One region of the Lysobacter sp. Soil_N_23 genome, then DNA from elsewhere that is predicted to be linked to it. Evidence: predicted binding sites of a transcription regulator. Region 1 holds the regulator's gene; the other holds the start of a gene.
What was found. Region 1 encodes HrcA, which represses chaperone genes, less so after heat shock. Its sites were predicted from a motif close to TTNGCACTCNNNNNNNNNGAGTGCNAA; they were not measured.
Positions count from the first base shown of each region.

Region 2: groES (co-chaperone GroES) is a predicted target of HrcA. The motif match lies at 4,884-4,910, and genes of this name have one in related genera.

Region 1 is NZ_JBDGKY010000012.1:28,396-36,422, reverse strand. Features, by position in the region: gene AC3A3X_RS10620 (right-handed parallel beta-helix repeat-containing protein) at 1-169, opposite strand, end outside; gene AC3A3X_RS10615 (right-handed parallel beta-helix repeat-containing protein) at 244-1,116, opposite strand; gene dnaJ (molecular chaperone DnaJ) at 1,279-2,406, opposite strand; gene dnaK (molecular chaperone DnaK) at 2,557-4,467, opposite strand; gene grpE (nucleotide exchange factor GrpE) at 4,617-5,159, opposite strand; gene hrcA (heat-inducible transcriptional repressor HrcA) at 5,348-6,403, opposite strand; gene recN (DNA repair protein RecN) at 6,545-8,027, shown strand, end outside.
Region 2 is NZ_JBDGKY010000007.1:73,874-81,900, reverse strand. Features, by position in the region: gene AC3A3X_RS07575 (TlpA family protein disulfide reductase) at 1-482, opposite strand, end outside; gene AC3A3X_RS07570 (protein-disulfide reductase DsbD) at 482-2,920, opposite strand; gene cutA (divalent-cation tolerance protein CutA) at 2,913-3,254, opposite strand; gene AC3A3X_RS07560 (hypothetical protein) at 3,383-3,868, shown strand; gene AC3A3X_RS07555 (helix-turn-helix domain-containing protein) at 3,971-4,372, opposite strand; gene groES (co-chaperone GroES) at 4,972-5,259, shown strand; gene groL (chaperonin GroEL) at 5,403-7,040, shown strand; gene AC3A3X_RS07540 (S8 family serine peptidase) at 7,854-8,027, shown strand, end outside.

The DNA.
Region 1 (8,027 bases):
CCCCACTCAGCGTGGCGGTCGTCAGGTCCTGCTTGAGGCACCACGTCCCGGACTTGGTGATCGTCGCCGGCAGCGCGGTGATCACGTTGGTGCAGCTATCGTAGCTTTCCGCAGCTGCCGCCTTTCCCGGCAGAGCAAGGAAGGCTGCCGCGAAAAGCACCCAGATCACGTTCCTGATTCCCATCGTTCCCCCGTTTCCCTTTGAGACGTTTCGTTGAGGCGGCCCGCGGTGCGGGTTCCGTTCTACCTGGTGATGTCGTTGCGACCGGCCGACGTGCATCTGTCGAGCGCCACGTCGAAACCGTTGATGACGTTGCCCGAAACTGCGCCGGTAGACGCCCAGCACATGATCGCGTGGGACCGTTCCGGGTTCTCGATGGACAGTTCGTTGTCCCGGATGACCGCCCTGGAATCGTCGACGTCAAAGGAGCGATTCGACACGTAGATACCGTAAGCGTGATCGGTGCCGGATCGATACAATTTGCGGATGCGGTTACGCGCCACCAGACCGCGGCTGTCCTGCACCGAGATTGCGGAGACGCTGTTCCCGGGCCCGGAAGTCACGTTGGACACGAGGTTGTCGAGTACGTCGACCGACCCGATGGCGGAGATCGCGGACGCGCCGTTGGCCGTGATGCCGCCGATGTCGCGAATGATGTTGCGCTGTATCACCGAACCATCGCCGACCACTTGGATCGCCTGGTAGCGAAGCTTTTCGAAAATGTTGTCTTCGACGACGTGAAGACCCGGAAAGCCGATTTCATTTCCGGAGATCATCAGGCCAAACTCGAAATTTCGCACCGTGCAATTGCGCACCACAAGGTGCCGGGTGTTGGCGGAAATGCCCCAGGTTTGTGCGTTGGGACCACCAGCCGCGCCATCGATGCCGAAGTTCTTACAGTCGATGGTGACATCGTTGGCCCAAACCGAGATCGCCGACTGCTCGGTGATCGCCGTTTGCAGGTTGCCCTTCAGGCAATACACGCCAGGCTGTTCTATGCGCACCGGCAACTGGGTAATGAAATACTTGCACTGGTCAAAGCTTTCGGCCGCGTGCGCAGGCACGGCAAGACTTCCGGCCAGGACGACGAGCGCCCACCATCCCCGAAAAAGCATGCATCCCCCAATGAATGGCCGGGCTCTGGGTACCCAGACGTTTCCTTGCCTCGAAACCGGAACTCGATCACATTTCCGGTTTTGCACCTTCCCCGAAAGGTGCTCCACCGGCCCGATCTTATGCACCTGCCCTTCCTTCGGCAAGCAGGGGGAGACTTTGTCTCAGTTGGTCATTCGATCCCAAAAGCCTTTCACGCCATCGAGGAAGGTCGAGGCGCGCGGCGAATGGCGGCGCGCACCTTCGCCGACGAAGGTGGCCTCGAACTTCTCCAGCAGCTCGCGCTGCTCGGGGGTCAGGTTGACGGGCGTTTCGACCACGATCCGGCAATACAGGTCGCCGGGCACCCGGCTGCGCACCGACTTGACGCCCTTGTCGCGCAGGCGGAACAGTTTTCCGGTCTGGCTCTCGGCCGGGATGCGCAGCTCGACGTCGCCGTCCAGGGTAGGCACCCGTATCGTGTCGCCCAGGGCAGCCTGCGAGATACGCACCGGCACTTCGCAGTGCAGGTCGTCGCCGTCGCGCTGGAAGATCTCGTGCTCGCGCACGCGCACGTCGACGTACAGATCGCCCGGCGGCGAACCGGCCGGTCCGGCCTCGCCCTCGCCGGTGAGGCGGATGCGATCGCCGTTGTCGACACCGGCGGGAATCTTCACCTGCAGGGTCTTGGTGCGCTCCACGCGTCCCTGGCCGTTGCAGTCGCCACACGGATTGGCGATGGTCTTGCCGCGGCCGCCGCAGTGCGGGCAGGCCTGCTGCATCGAGAAGATGCCGCGCTGGAACCGCACCTGGCCACGGCCCTGGCAGGTCGAGCAGGTCTCCAGGTTGCCGTCGGCCGAGCCGGTGCCGTCGCAGGTGTCGCATTCGTCGAGGGTCGGGATCTCGATGGTCTTCTCGATGCCGCCCACCGCCTCTTCCAGCGTCAGCTCCATCACGTAGCCGATGTCGGCACCGCGACGCGGGCCGCGCGCACCGCCGCCTCCGCCAAAGATGTTGCCGAAGATGTCACCGAAGATGTCGCCCATGTCGGCGTAGCCGGCACCGCCACCACCACCGCCCATGCCGTGCTCGAAGGCGGCGTGGCCGTGCTGGTCGTAGGCGCGACGGCGATTGCCGTCGGTCAGGACCTCGTAGGCTTCCTTGCACTCCTTGAACGTCGCCTCGGCGGCGGCGTCTCCCGGATTGCGGTCCGGGTGGTGCTTCATCGCGCAGCGGCGATAGGCCTTCTTCAGGTCTTCGTCGCTGGCGTCACGGGCCACGCCCAGGACTTCGTAGTAATCGCGCTTGCTCATTTGCCGGGGTTGACTCGGTGACTCGGTAAGGGGGAATCGTCAAAGCGAAGGACCACAGGGTCCACGAACACGAGAAAAGGGAACCGGTTGCGGAAGCACTGCCGATGGCTGCGCTGTCCTCAATCCGGCTCCCCGTCTCCTGCTCCCGCCTTACTTCTTGTCGTCCTTGACTTCAGTGAACTCCGCGTCCACGACGTCATCAGACTTGGGCGCGCTGCCACCGGCATCCTGGCCCGGCTGCGACGCGGCGGCGGCAGCGGCGAACAGCGACTGCGCAGCTTCCTCCAGCACCTTCGACTTGGCCTCGATCTGGCCCTTGTCGTCGCCCTTCATCGCCGTCTCGAGCTCGGCGATCGCGCCTTCGGTGCGGCCGATCACGTCGCCGGCTACCTTGTCGCCGTTGTCCTTGATCGCGCTGCGGGCGTTGTGGATCAACGCGTCGGCGTGGTTGCGGGCCTGCACCAGCTCGTGGAACTTCTGGTCTTCCTCGCGGTTGGCTTCCGCGTCGGCGACCATCTTGGCGATCTCGTCCTCGGACAGGCCGGAACCGGCCTTGATCTCGACCTTCTGTTCCTTGTTGGTCTTCTTGTCCTTGGCCGACACGTGCAGGATGCCGTTGGCGTCGATGTCGAACGAAACTTCCACCTGCGGCATGCCGCGCGGCGCGGCCTCGATGCCGGTCAGGTCGAAGCGGGCCAGCGACTTGTTGTAGCGGGCCTGCTCGCGCTCACCCTGCAGCACGTGCACGGTCACCGCGGACTGGTTGTCCTCGGCGGTGCTGAAGGTCTGCGAGGCCTTGGTCGGGATGGTGGTGTTCTTCTCGATGATCTTGGTGAATACGCCGCCCAGGGTTTCGATGCCCAGCGACAGCGGGGTCACGTCGAGCAGCAGCACGTCCTTGACGTCGCCGGCCAGCACGCCGCCCTGGATCGCGGCACCCACGGCCACGGCCTCGTCGGGGTTGACGTCCTTGCGCGGTTCCTTGCCGAAGAACTCGGCCACGGCCTGCTGCACCTTCGGCATGCGGGTCTGGCCGCCGACCAGGATCACTTCGCTGATCTCGCTGGCACGCAGGCCGGCGTCGTTCAGGGCGATGCGGCACGGCTCGATGGTGCGCTTGACCAGGTCCTCGACCAGGGCTTCGAGCTTGGCGCGGGTCAGCTTGATGTTGAGGTGCTTCGGGCCGGAGGCGTCGGCGGTGACGTACGGCAGGTTGACCTCGGTCTGCTGCGCGCTCGACAGCTCGATCTTGGCGCGCTCGGCCGCGTCCTTCAGGCGCTGCAGGGCCAGCGGGTCCTTGCGCAGGTCGATGCCCTGGTCCTTGAGGAACTCCTCCACCAGGTAATCGATGACGCGCTTGTCGAAGTCTTCGCCGCCCAGGAAGGTGTCGCCGTTGGTGGCCAGCACCTCGACCTGCATCTCGCCGTCGACCGAAGCAATCTCGATGATCGACACGTCGAACGTGCCGCCGCCGAGGTCGTAGACCGCGACCTTGCGGTCGCCGCCCTTCTTGTCCATGCCATAGGCCAGCGCGGCTGCGGTCGGCTCGTTGATGATGCGCTTGACGTCGAGGCCGGCGATCTTGCCGGCGTCCTTGGTCGCCTGGCGCTGGCTGTCGTTGAAGTAGGCCGGCACGGTGATCACCGCCTCGGTGACCGTCTCGCCCAGGTAGGCCTCGGCGGTCTTCTTCATCTTCGCCAGCACTTCAGCGGAAATCTGCTGCGGCGCCATGTTCTTGCCGTCGGCCGTGGCGACCCAGGCGTCGCCGTTCTCGTGCGCGGCAATCGAGTACGGCACCAGGTCGAGGTCCTTCTGGACTTCGGCGTCGGTGAACTTGCGGCCGATCAGACGCTTGACCGCGAAAAAGGTGTTCTTGGGGTTGGTGACGGCCTGGCGCTTGGCCGAGGCGCCGACCAGGACTTCGCCGTCCTTGGTGAAGGCCACGATCGAAGGCGTGGTGCGGTCGCCTTCGGCGTTTTCGATGACCTTGGCCTTGCCGCCTTCCATGATCGCGACGCACGAATTGGTCGTGCCCAGATCGATACCGATGATCTTGCCCATGTGTATAGCTCCCTCGCTAATGCTTGAAATGGTGTGGCGCCGAATCTGTGGTGGCGCCGATGTGCGTTATCTGGGGGTCGGCGGCGTGCTCTTCAAGTTCACGCTCTTCAAGCGATCACGCGCCTTGAGCGGAGCCCTGCCCCGATCGTTCAGTCGTGCTTGGCCACCACCACCAGCGCAGGGCGCAACAGGCGGTCGTTGAGCAGCCAGCCCTTCTGGTAGACCTGGACCACGTCGCCCGGCGCGTGCCCGGCACTCTCGACCATGCTCATCGCCTGGTGGTGCTCCGGGTTGAAGGCCTTGCCGGCCGGATCGATCGCGACCAGGCCGTTGTCGGTGACGACCTTGAGCAGCTGGCGCAGGGTCAGCTCCATGCCTTCGCGCAGGTGCTGGGCGGTGTCGGCCTGGATGGTGAGGCCGGCCTCGAGGCTGTCGATCACCGGCAGCAGGTCGCCGAGCACACGCTCGTTGGCGAACTTGCGCGCCATGTCGATGTCGCGGGCCATGCGCTTGCGCTGGTTCTCCAGTTCGGCGCGTTCGCGCAGCGAGTCCTCACGCAGTTGCGCCAGTTCGGCGCGGGCGGCCTGCAGTTGCGCGGCCAGCGAATCGCCGCCATCGGCGTCGTTGGCGAGTCCCAGGTCGCTGCCGGGGGTGTCGTTGTCGGGGGTGTCTTGCGGATCGATCTGGGTCATGCGGTGCTCCATCCCTGCGCCAAGGGCGCCAAACAATTCGGAAATCCGCGCTCGAGGCGCGACAGGGCAGCAATGGGGCCGCCCTGCGAGGTTTCAAGACGAACTGCGCCGTGGGCGACGGCCAGGTGCCTTCCCGGCCGGCCAGAGGGTGTTCCCGGTTTCAGCGGCGGTTGCCGCAGCCCGACCCGTCAGGACTCGGAATGGATCGCAGCCCCAAGCGCGTCGGCGGCGGCCTGAACCACCGGAATCACCCGCTCGTAAGCCATCCGGGTCGGCCCTATGACCCCCAGGACCCCCAGCACCTGCCCGCTACCCCCGCCGGCAACGTAAGGTGCGGTGACCAGCGACATCCCCTCCAGCGGCGCCAGCCCGGTCTCCTCGCCAATGAAAATGCGAACGCCGGGGGCCTGCACGGTACGTTCGAGCAGCTGCAGGATCTCGCGCTTGCGGGCGAAAGCGTCGAACAGGTCGCGCAGGCGGTCCAGGTCGGCCAGCTCCTGCACCCCCATCAGGCGGGTCTGCCCGGCCAGGACCATGTCGTCGCCGCCGGGAGCCAGGGCCTGCTCGGCCAGCTCGACCGACTGCGTCAGCAGCGACTGCATCTCGGTCTGGGCAGTGCGCAGCTCGCGCAGCAGGGTGGCGCGGATGTCGGCCACGGTGCGCCCGGCGAAATGGGCATTCAGGTAGTTGGCGACGCGCTCGAGTTCGCTGCTGTCGAACGGGCGACGGGTCTGCACGATCCGGTTCTGCACTTCGTTGTCGGCGAACACCAGGATCGCCAGCACGCGCGCGCCGTCGAGCGGAACGAAATCGATGCGGCGGAAGGCGAACTGCTCGCGCCGCGGCACGCTGACCACGCCGACGAAGTGGGTCATCGCCGACAGCAGCTCCGAGGCGCTGCCGAGCAGGGCCTGGGTGCCGGAGCCGGCCGGCAGTTCGCCGCGCAGGCGGGCCAGGTCGGTGTCCGGCAGCGGCCGCACCTGCAGCAGCGAGTCGACGAACAGGCGATAGCCCTGCGCCGTCGGGACGCGGCCGGCCGAGCTGTGCGGCGCGCTGAGCAGGCCGGCGTCTTCCAGGTCGGCCAGGATGTTGCGGATGGTCGCCGCGCTGACGTCCAGCCCGGCGTGCCGCGCCAGCGTCTGCGAGCCGATCGGCTCGCCGCTGTTGATATAGCGGCCGATCAGGGTGCGCAACAGCTGCCGTGCACGCGGGTCGAGGCTGGGATCGGCAGGTTTGCGGCTCATGACCGGGATATTGATAGGGCGCGGCCCGATCCGGTGCAAGGGTTTTCGGTGCACGCCATTCCAGACCAGGCTGCCGATCTGAACCTGCGAGACGCTTCCCCGCTATCACGCCGCAACCCACACAGGGCACAATCGCGCTCCATGCTCGTCCATCTCTCCCTCAAGCAGTTCGCCGTGGTCAGTGAAGCCGAGCTCGGCTTCGGCCCCGGCCTGACCGTCATCTCCGGCGAGACCGGCGCCGGCAAGTCGTTGCTGGTCGATGCGCTGGGCCTGATCTCGGGCCTGCGTGCCGACAGCGGCGTGGTCCGCCATGGCGCCGACCGCGCCGAACTGGTCGCCGGCTTCAGCCTCGACGACGTCCCGCTGGCCCGCGCCTGGCTGCGCGACAACGAATTGGATGAAGACGACGCCTGCCAGATCCGCCGCGTGATCCGCGCCGACGGCGGCTCGCGCGCCTGGGTCAACGGCCGCCCCGTCACCCTGGGCCAGCTCAGCGAGCTGTCCACCCTGCTGGTCGAGATCCATGGCCAGCACGAGCACCAGGCGCTGCTGTCGCGCCCCAGCCAGCTGGCGTTGCTGGATGCCTTTGGCCGTACCCAGACCGAACTGGGCGCCGTCGGCGCCGCGGCGGCACGCTGGAGTGCGCTACTGGCCGAGCGCGATGCGCTGTCGGCGCAGGGCGACGTCTCCGACCGCATCGGCTGGCTCGAACACCAGCATGGCGAACTGGATCGCGAAGACCTGGAGGCCGAGGCAATCGCGCGCCTGCAGGACGACCATCGCCGCCATGCCCATGCCGCCGACCTGATCGCCGCCTGCGAAGGTGCCTTCGCCCGCCTCGGCGGCGAGGAAGGCCCGTCGCTTTCGCGCAGCCTGCAACAGGTTCGCAGCGACCTGCAACGCGTGCTCGAACACGAGCCGCGCCTGGGCGATGTCGACGGCATGCTCGATGCCGCCGCGATCCAGGTCGACGAGGCCCTCGCCCTGCTCGACCGGGTTCGTAGCGATCTCGATCTCGACCCGTCGGCGCTGGAAGCCATCGAGCAGCGCCTGACCCGCATCCACGAACTGGCACGCAAGCACCGCGTGCCACCCGAGCAGTTGGGCGCGCAGCGCGATGCGATCGCGGCCGAACTGGAATCGCTGCAAGGCGCCGGCGTGCGCCTGGCCCGCCTCGACACCGAGATCGAAGCCGCGCGTCACGACTGGCGCCAGGCCGCCGACGCGCTCGGCCGCCTGCGCCGTGATGCCGCAGCCAACTTGTCTGCCAGCACCAGCGCGCTGATTTCCGAACTAGGCATGGGCGGCGGCCGCTTCGACGTCCAGATCGAGCCGGTCGAAACCGATCGACCCGACCCGCAGGGTGGCGAGCGCGTGGAGTTCCTGGTCGCCGCCAACCCGGGCCAGCCGGCGCGGGCGCTGCGCAAGGTCGCCTCCGGCGGCGAGCTGTCGCGCATCTCGCTGGCGATCGAGGTCGCTGCGCTGGGACTGGATGCGGTGCCGACGATGGTCTTCGACGAAGTCGACACCGGCATCGGCGGCGCCGTGGCCGAGATCGTCGGCCAGAAGCTGCGCGCACTGGGCGCCAGCCGCCAGGTGCTGTGCGTGACCCACCTGCCGCAGG
Region 2 (8,027 bases), on a different contig from region 1:
TGCACGCCGGCGTCGCCCGGGCCGGCCTGGTCGAGCAGGATCGGGTAGCGGACCGGAATGCGCTGAAGGAACGCCTGCACCGCGGCGGCGTCATCCAGCGCGATGCCGACCACTTGCGTGCCGTTGCCGCCCTGGCTGGCCGCAAAGCGGTCGAGCTCGGGCATTTCCTCGATGCACGGGCCGCACCAGCTCGCCCACAGGTTGATCACGATGGGGCGGCCGGAATAGTCGGCCGGAATCCGCACTGGCGCGCTGTCCAGCCCCGGCAACTGCAGTGCCGGGATCGCTTCGCCGCGACGCGCGACCGCCAGGCCGGTGGGCGGGGCCGGCGCGCTGGCATCCATCACGGTCTGCAGTGCGCGCTGGCCGACCTCGCTGCGCAACAGCGGACCGGGACCGTTCGACCAGAGCCCGGCGAGGACGCCGAGCGTGCCGGCGGCCACGGCGACCAGCAGGATCTTGCCGGTGGCGCTCAATGCCATCAGCGGCTGGCCTTGCCGATGCTGGCCTTGCCAATGCGCTCGACGAACGGGCCGGGCGCTTCGAAGCCGAACAGGCGCAGGTTGCGGCGCTCTCCGCCATCGACGTAATACAGGGTCGCCGGCGGGCCGATGATGCCCAGCTGCTTCATCAAGGCCTGGTCGAGGTCGTCATTGGCGGTTACGTCCGCCTTGAGCAGGACGAAGCCGGACAGCGCTGCATGCACGGAGGCCTCGGGGAAGGTGTACTTCTCCATCTCCTTGCAGGCCACGCACCAGTCGGCATAGAAATCGAGCATGACCGGCTTGCCGGCGGCCTTGGCGGCACCGACCTCGCGCTCGAGGTCGGCCAGGGATTTGATCTTGCGGAACGGAAGTTCGGCCGCGTGTGCGCCGTTGCCGCCGCGCAGGCCGGCCAGCGGCTGCAGCGGGTCGCTGCTGCCCGCCATCGCGCCGACCAGCTGCGCCGCGCCGACCACGCCCAGCAGCATCGCCGCGGTCCAGCCCAGCACCCGCACGCTGTAGCGCTGGGCGGCCTTGATGGCCACCGCGATCGTTGCCGCCGCTGCCAGCAGCAGCACGCCCCACAGCGCCAGCGTCGCTGCGCCGGGCAGGACGCGCGACAGCATCCATACCGCAAGGCCCAGGAAGATGAAACCGAACGCGCGCTGCACCGCGACCATCCACGGACCGCTGGTGGGCAGCCCCTTGCCGGCGGCGACGCCGAAGGCCAGCAGCGGCACGCCCATGCCCATCGCCAGCAGGAACAGCGCGGCACCGCCGAACACCGGGTCCTGGGTCTGGCCGATGTAGAGCACGCCCGCCGCCAGTGGCGGTGCCACGCATGGCCCGACGATCAGCGCCGACAGCGCGCCCATCACCGCCACGCCGGCCCACGAACCGCCGCGCTGGTGATCGCTGAGCGAGCCAAGCTTGTTGCGCAGGCCGGCCGGCAACTGCAGCTCGTAGAGGCCGAAACTCGACAGCGCCAGCGCGACGAACAGCAGTGCGAAAGCACCGATCACCCATGGGTTCTGGAAGGCGATCTGCAGGTTGGCGCCGACCAGTCCGGCAATCACCCCGGCGATGGTGAACACCAGTGCGCTCGCCAGCACGTAGACGAAGGACAGCGCGAACGCGCGGCGCGCGCCCAGGCCCGGTCCATGGCCGGCGATCAGCCCGGACAGGATCGGAATCATCGGCAGCACGCACGGTGTGAACGAGAGCAGCAGGCCGAAGCCGAAGAAGCTCGCCAGTGCCCACCAGCGGTTGGGGCCGGCCAGGGATGCGGCGAGGCGGCTGTCTTCGGCGAGGTCGCCGGACAACCCATCCCCACCCAACCCTCTCTTTGAAGGGGAGGGCTCAATGGCTGGAGCAACAGCGACGTCAGGGCTCTGCTCCCTCCCCTTCAAGGGGAGGGCCGGGGAGGGGATGGGTTGGCCGCCAGCTGCAGCCGGCCCAACCACCCCAGCCGGCAACGCAACCTCAACCGTCCGCGTCATCGGCGGATAGCAGATGCCATCGGTCTGGCAGCCCTGGAAGCCTGCAGTCAGCCGCACCGTGGCCGCATCGGCCTTGCTGCGCGTCAGCGCAACCGGCAATTCAACCTGGTCGAAATAGACCACCACGTTGCCGAAGTGCTCGTCGCGGTGGGCGACGCCCTGCGGCCAGCGCGGCGTGCCCAGGGTGATCCCGGCCTTGGCCGCGGCGCCATCGAGGCGGAGCGTGGTCTTGTCGCGATACAGGTAATAGCCCGGCGCCGGAGTGAAGCGCAGCAGCAGCGTGTTGCCGTCGCCGGCGATCGCTTCGAATCCGAAGGCCTGTTCCGGCGGCAGCGGCAAGGCATCGGCAGCGCCGGATTTGCCAGCCAGCAGTCCGCCGCCCAGCGGCGCGGCGCCGCGCGCAGGACCAAAGGCGACGACCGGTTGCGCCGCGGTCGCACTTGCCTCGGGCAGGGTGACACTCAGGCTGCGCGTCTGCGGCGGATAGCAGATGCCGGCGTCTGCGCAACCCTGGTAACGCACCTTCAGGGTGACCTGGCGTGCGCCGCCGCGGGCCTGCCCCGGCAACACCGCGGTGAGCGCCTGGCGATAGGTCTCGACCCGGCCGAAGAACTCGTCCTCATGGGCCTTGCCCTGCGGCAACTGCAGGGGCTGGGCGGCGAAAGCGGCATCGGACTGCACGGCGATGCGGTGCTTGTAGAGGTAGTAGCCGTCGGCGATGCGCCAGTGGATCTCGATCCGGTCGCCGCCGGGCGCCTGCGCGCGCAAGGCGAACGCCTCGTCGACGGGCAGCAGGTCGTCGGGATTGATCGCGGCATGCGCCAGCGTGGCGGCCAGGCCCGACGCGGCGAGCGCCGTCGCGGTCATGGCCAGGCTCAGCAGCGCGCCGTGCAGGCGCGACCGAACAGATTGAGTCTGCAATGGATTGGATTCAGTCATCTTTTCGGGTCTGTTCGGCCACCCACTGCAGGTAGGGGGCAAGGCCGCCAACGGCTTCGACCGCGACCGCCTCAGGCAGTTCATAGGAATGCAGCGCCTGCAGTCGGGCGATCAGCGCTTCCTGGCGATCGGCGGTGGTCTTGATCAGCAGCACGACTTCATCGGCCTGCTCGATCGCCCCCTGCCAGCGGTACGTCGACGACACCCCGGGCAGCACGTTGACGCAGGCGGCCAGGCGCTCGCCGACCAGGGCCCTGGCGATGGCGTCGGCGCTTTGCGGATCGGCGCAGGTACTGAGGACCAGCCGTACGGGCGAGGCGGGGGACGGGGTCATGAGGGGCGCAAGTGTAGCCGCCGCCCCGCGGACGGGCGAATTGTCCCCCTGGCCCGACCTTGCGCAGGCTGGCGGCGGATGACGTAGGCTGCCGGCGCCGGCCCGGTCCGGACGCTGGAGGAGGTTCGATGTCGCACCGCCATTGCCCACAGATCAACCTTGCCGCCAGGGCCATGCTCGCCCTGGGCCTGGCGTCCGCGATGCCGGCCACCGCGGCCACGCAGGCGGCGCCGGCCTACGGCATCGCAGTACACGCCGCCTGCCAGCTCGCTGCCGGTGCTACGTCGCGCCTGGTGGCGGACCTGAGCTGCGAAAGCGCCATGAATTGCTGGGGCGAGCCGGACGCGATGACCCTGGTCGACGCGACCACGGGCGAGGGCGTAGCGAGCTCGCCGGGGGACCTGCTCTATGTCGATGCCGGCGGCAACGTGCTGGCCGAACCGCCGATGCAGGGCACGATCCGCGCGATCTGGGCGGCGGCCATCGAGGTACCGCCCGCGCCCGCGAAACTGCAACTGGCCGTCGACGGCGTCGCCGCGACCGCGGCGTTCGAACCGGCGGCCGATTGCGCGGCGTTGCCAGCAGGCGCCGTGAAGCGGCTTACCGGCGGCTGATCCGCACGTCGGCCGCGCGTGCATGCTGGCCAGCGCGTAGGAGCGAGCTTGCTCGCGAAGGCTTCCGCAATGCCCCAGCACCGGTCGCGAGCAAGCTCGCTCCTACATGGATGCGGGCTTGCCGCGTCCGCGTCCGGTGCGCAGCTGCGCCAGTTGCTCCACGACCTCCACCAACGGCGCCTTCGACCGCGTCGGCGCTTCGCGGAACGCGGCCAGCAGCCGCAACTCGAGCGGGTCGTCGACCAGCAGCGCGTCCGCGGCCGCGACCGAGTCCAGCGCGGTGTCCGCCGACAGACTCATCGTGCCGCGACCGGTGGCGAGCCATTCGAACTGCACGCCGGTCACCATCGCGATCTCGCGCAGATGCGCCACGCTTGGATACTTGCCGCGTGCCGCCTCCCAATGGCCGACCGCGCTGCGTTGCACGCCGACCGCTGCGCCCAGGGCGGCCTGGGAGAGGCCGCAATGGCGTCGAGCCAGGCGGATCCGCTGCTGGGGAGTCATGTGGCCTCCGGCCTTGGGATACCGATATTCACTAGGTGATTGATACTCACCCAATGCTGTGTCCATTGGGTAGCACCAAGCGCCGATTGCAGCAGTGAAGTTCAATAGTTTCAAGCATTCCATTAAGGGCGTGATACCGACAGTCAGCAGGTCACCGCTGGTCGAAATAGCCTGCAAAGACGAAGATTGACGCCTGCCGACAAGGGCGTTGGTAGTGACAAGGCGTCGGTTCGGGGCCGTGCGCAGGACGCGACGAGCACAGGACAGCCACCTCCGCACCAGAAAGAGCGCGTTCCCTCGGGGGCGCGCTCTTTCTTTTTGTGGCCGCGACAGCTTGCCCTCACCCCAACCCCTCTCCCGCAAGCGGGAGAGGGGCTCCAACGAGGTGCCGAAGTCCGTGCATCGAAGTGCCGAAGCGCCGACTGTCCGGAGACGGCCGCCCCTTGAAAGGCTTTGGAGCGGCCCAATCTCCTGCGCTGTCCCGGTTCGCCGGGTTTCTTCGTCCCTGACATTGGCACTCGTCAGGGTCGACTGCTAAAATTCAAGCAGTTTTGCTGCCCGTTCAATAACTTACGTAAACCCCTCGGAGATTTGTCGCGATGAATATCAAGCCGCTCTACGACCGCGTGGTCATCAAGCGCATGGAAGAAGAAAAGATGTCCGCTGGCGGCATCGTGATTCCGGACTCGGCCACCGAGAAGCCGATCAAGGGTGAAGTCGTGGCCGTCGGCACCGGCAAGGTCCTCGACAACGGCAACGTCCGCCCGGTTTCGGTCAAGGTCGGCGACAAGGTCCTGTTCGGCAAGTACAGCGGTACCGAGGTCAAGCTCGACGGCACCGAATACCTGGTGGTCAAGGAAGACGACATCTTCGCGGTGCTCGCCTGAGCGAGCGAAGGCGGGAACAGGGAACAGGGAACAGGGAACGAAGCGCAATGCGCGCGTCCCGCATCCCGCCCCATCCCGTCGGTCGTCAAAGTCTTTCGTTCCCCGTTCCCCGTTCCCCATTCCCGCTTTTGAGGTAACAACAAATGGCTGCCAAGGAAATTCGTTTCGGTGAGGACGCGCGCGTCAAGATGCTGCGCGGCGTCAATGTGCTCGCCAATGCCGTCAAGGCCACGCTCGGCCCGAAGGGTCGCAATGTCGTGCTCGAGAAGAGCTTCGGCGCCCCGACCATCACCAAGGACGGCGTCTCCGTCGCCAAGGAAATCGAGCTTGCCGACAAGTTCGAGAACATGGGCGCGCAGATGGTGAAGGAAGTCGCTTCCAGGACCTCCGACAACGCCGGTGACGGCACCACCACCGCCACCGTCCTCGCCCAGGCGCTGATCCGCGAAGGCATGAAGGCCGTCGCCGCCGGCATGAACCCGATGGACCTCAAGCGCGGTATCGACAAGGCCGTCGTCGCTGCCGTCGACGAGCTCAAGAAGATCTCCAAGCCGTCCTCGACCAGCAAGGAAATCGCCCAGGTCGGTACGATCTCGGCCAACTCCGACGCCAACATCGGCGACCTGATCGCCCAGGCGATGGACAAGGTCGGCAAGGAAGGCGTGATCACCGTGGAAGACGGTTCGGGCCTGGAGAACGAGCTCGACGTCGTCGAGGGCATGCAGTTCGACCGCGGCTACCTGTCGCCGTACTTCATCAACAACCAGCAGTCGATGCAGGCCGAGCTGGACGATCCGTTCATCCTGCTGCACGACAAGAAGATCTCCAACGTGCGTGACCTGCTGCCCGTCCTCGAGGGCGTGGCCAAGGCCGGCAAGCCGCTGCTGATCATCGCCGAGGAAGTCGAAGGCGAAGCGCTGGCGACCCTGGTGGTCAACACCATCCGCGGCATCGTCAAGGTCTGCGCCGTCAAGGCGCCGGGCTTCGGTGACCGTCGCAAGGCGATGCTGGAAGACATGGCCGTCCTCACCGGCGGCACCGTGATCTCCGAGGAAGTGGGCCTGCAGCTGGACAAGGCCACCATCAAGGACCTGGGCCGCGCCAAGAAGGTGCAGATCTCCAAGGAGAACACCACCATCATCGACGGCGCCGGCGAAGTGTCGGGCATCGAAGGCCGCATCAAGCAGATCAAGGCGCAGATCGAGGAGACCTCCTCCGACTACGACCGCGAGAAGCTGCAGGAGCGCGTGGCCAAGCTGGCCGGCGGCGTGGCGGTGATCAAGGTCGGTGCTTCGACCGAGATCGAGATGAAGGAAAAGAAGGCTCGCGTCGAAGACGCGCTGCACGCCACGCGTGCGGCCGTTGAAGAGGGCATCGTCCCGGGCGGCGGCGTTGCGCTGCTGCGCGCCAAGGCGGCGATCGCCAGCCTCAAGGGTGCCAACGAAGACCAGAACCACGGCATCCAGATCGCCCTGCGCGCGATGGAAGCGCCGCTGCGCGAGATCGTGACCAACGCCGGTGAAGAGCCGTCGGTCATCGTCAACAAGGTCGCCGAGGGCAAGGGCAGCTTCGGCTACAACGCCGCCAACGGCGAGTTCGGCGACATGATCGAGCTGGGCATCCTGGACCCGACCAAGGTCACCCGCACCGCGCTGCAGAACGCGGCTTCGATCGCCGGTCTGATGATCACGACCGAGGCGATGGTTGCCGAGCTGCCGAAGAAGGACGAGCCGGCGATGCCGGGCGGCGGCATGGGCGGCATGGGCGGCATGGACTTCTAAGTCCTCCCGTCGAGTTGCTTGCGACACAAGGAACCCCGCAGCGATGCGGGGTTCTTTTTTTTGGGCCCTTCTTCCCTTCGCGTGAAGGTGGGGGTCTGCCTGTCGTCCCGAACGTAAGTGAGGGGTCTGCTTGTGTTGTTGTTGTTGTTGCAGTTGCTGTTGCTGTTGCTGTTGCGGCTTGGGCTTGCGTCTGCGGCCCGGCGGACGACGCTCCGGCATTTCGTTGCATGGTCTTCGGCGGCCCTCACCCCAACCCCTCTCCCGTAAACGGGAGAGGGGCTTCCAACGTCATTGAAGCCCGTCATCCCCGCGAAGGCGGGGACCCAGCGTCGTTGCTCTGATGCTCGTCCTTCCCGCGAAGGCGGGAACCCATGGACGTTGTTTTTGCACGTAACTCACGCGAAGGCGGAAACCCAATACCTCGCTGTGGCTTTCCCCATGCAAGCAAGCAATACAAAACCCTTCGATTTCCGCCTCGCGGAGTGACGGGTAAAGAGGCAAGACGCTGGGTTTCCGCCTGCGCGGAAATGACGGTTTTCCATTGGCGCAACGGGCAATTTCCATGCCACCCAGTTGCCCCATTCACTGGCCGAAGCGCACCGCCAAGCGCGTTTGACTCCTTGCGCTATCGCTCGAGCCCCGGGCACGGCGTGAAGCCATTGTGAAAATCCGACGCAGTCATCTTCCTGTGTCGGGAGGCGCGAATTCTTGTTGCATTGCCGCGCGCGGAGACGGCCTTTTTCAGGCAACAATGGCGCCACAGGGGGCTGTTCCATTTTGCGTCATCACCTACTTTGAAGAAGGGGATTCGCAGTGAAGAAGCCATCCGTACTCGCAGTTACGGCGATTGCCAGCGCCTGCATGGTAGCCATTGCCGCCATTGCCGCGCCGGGCTCAACCGCGCTGGTCCAGCAGTTGTTCCCTCTCGATCCCCCCGCCGAGCCCGAGGCCGGACCGCCGCGCGACGAAACTCCGCAACGCTGGTTC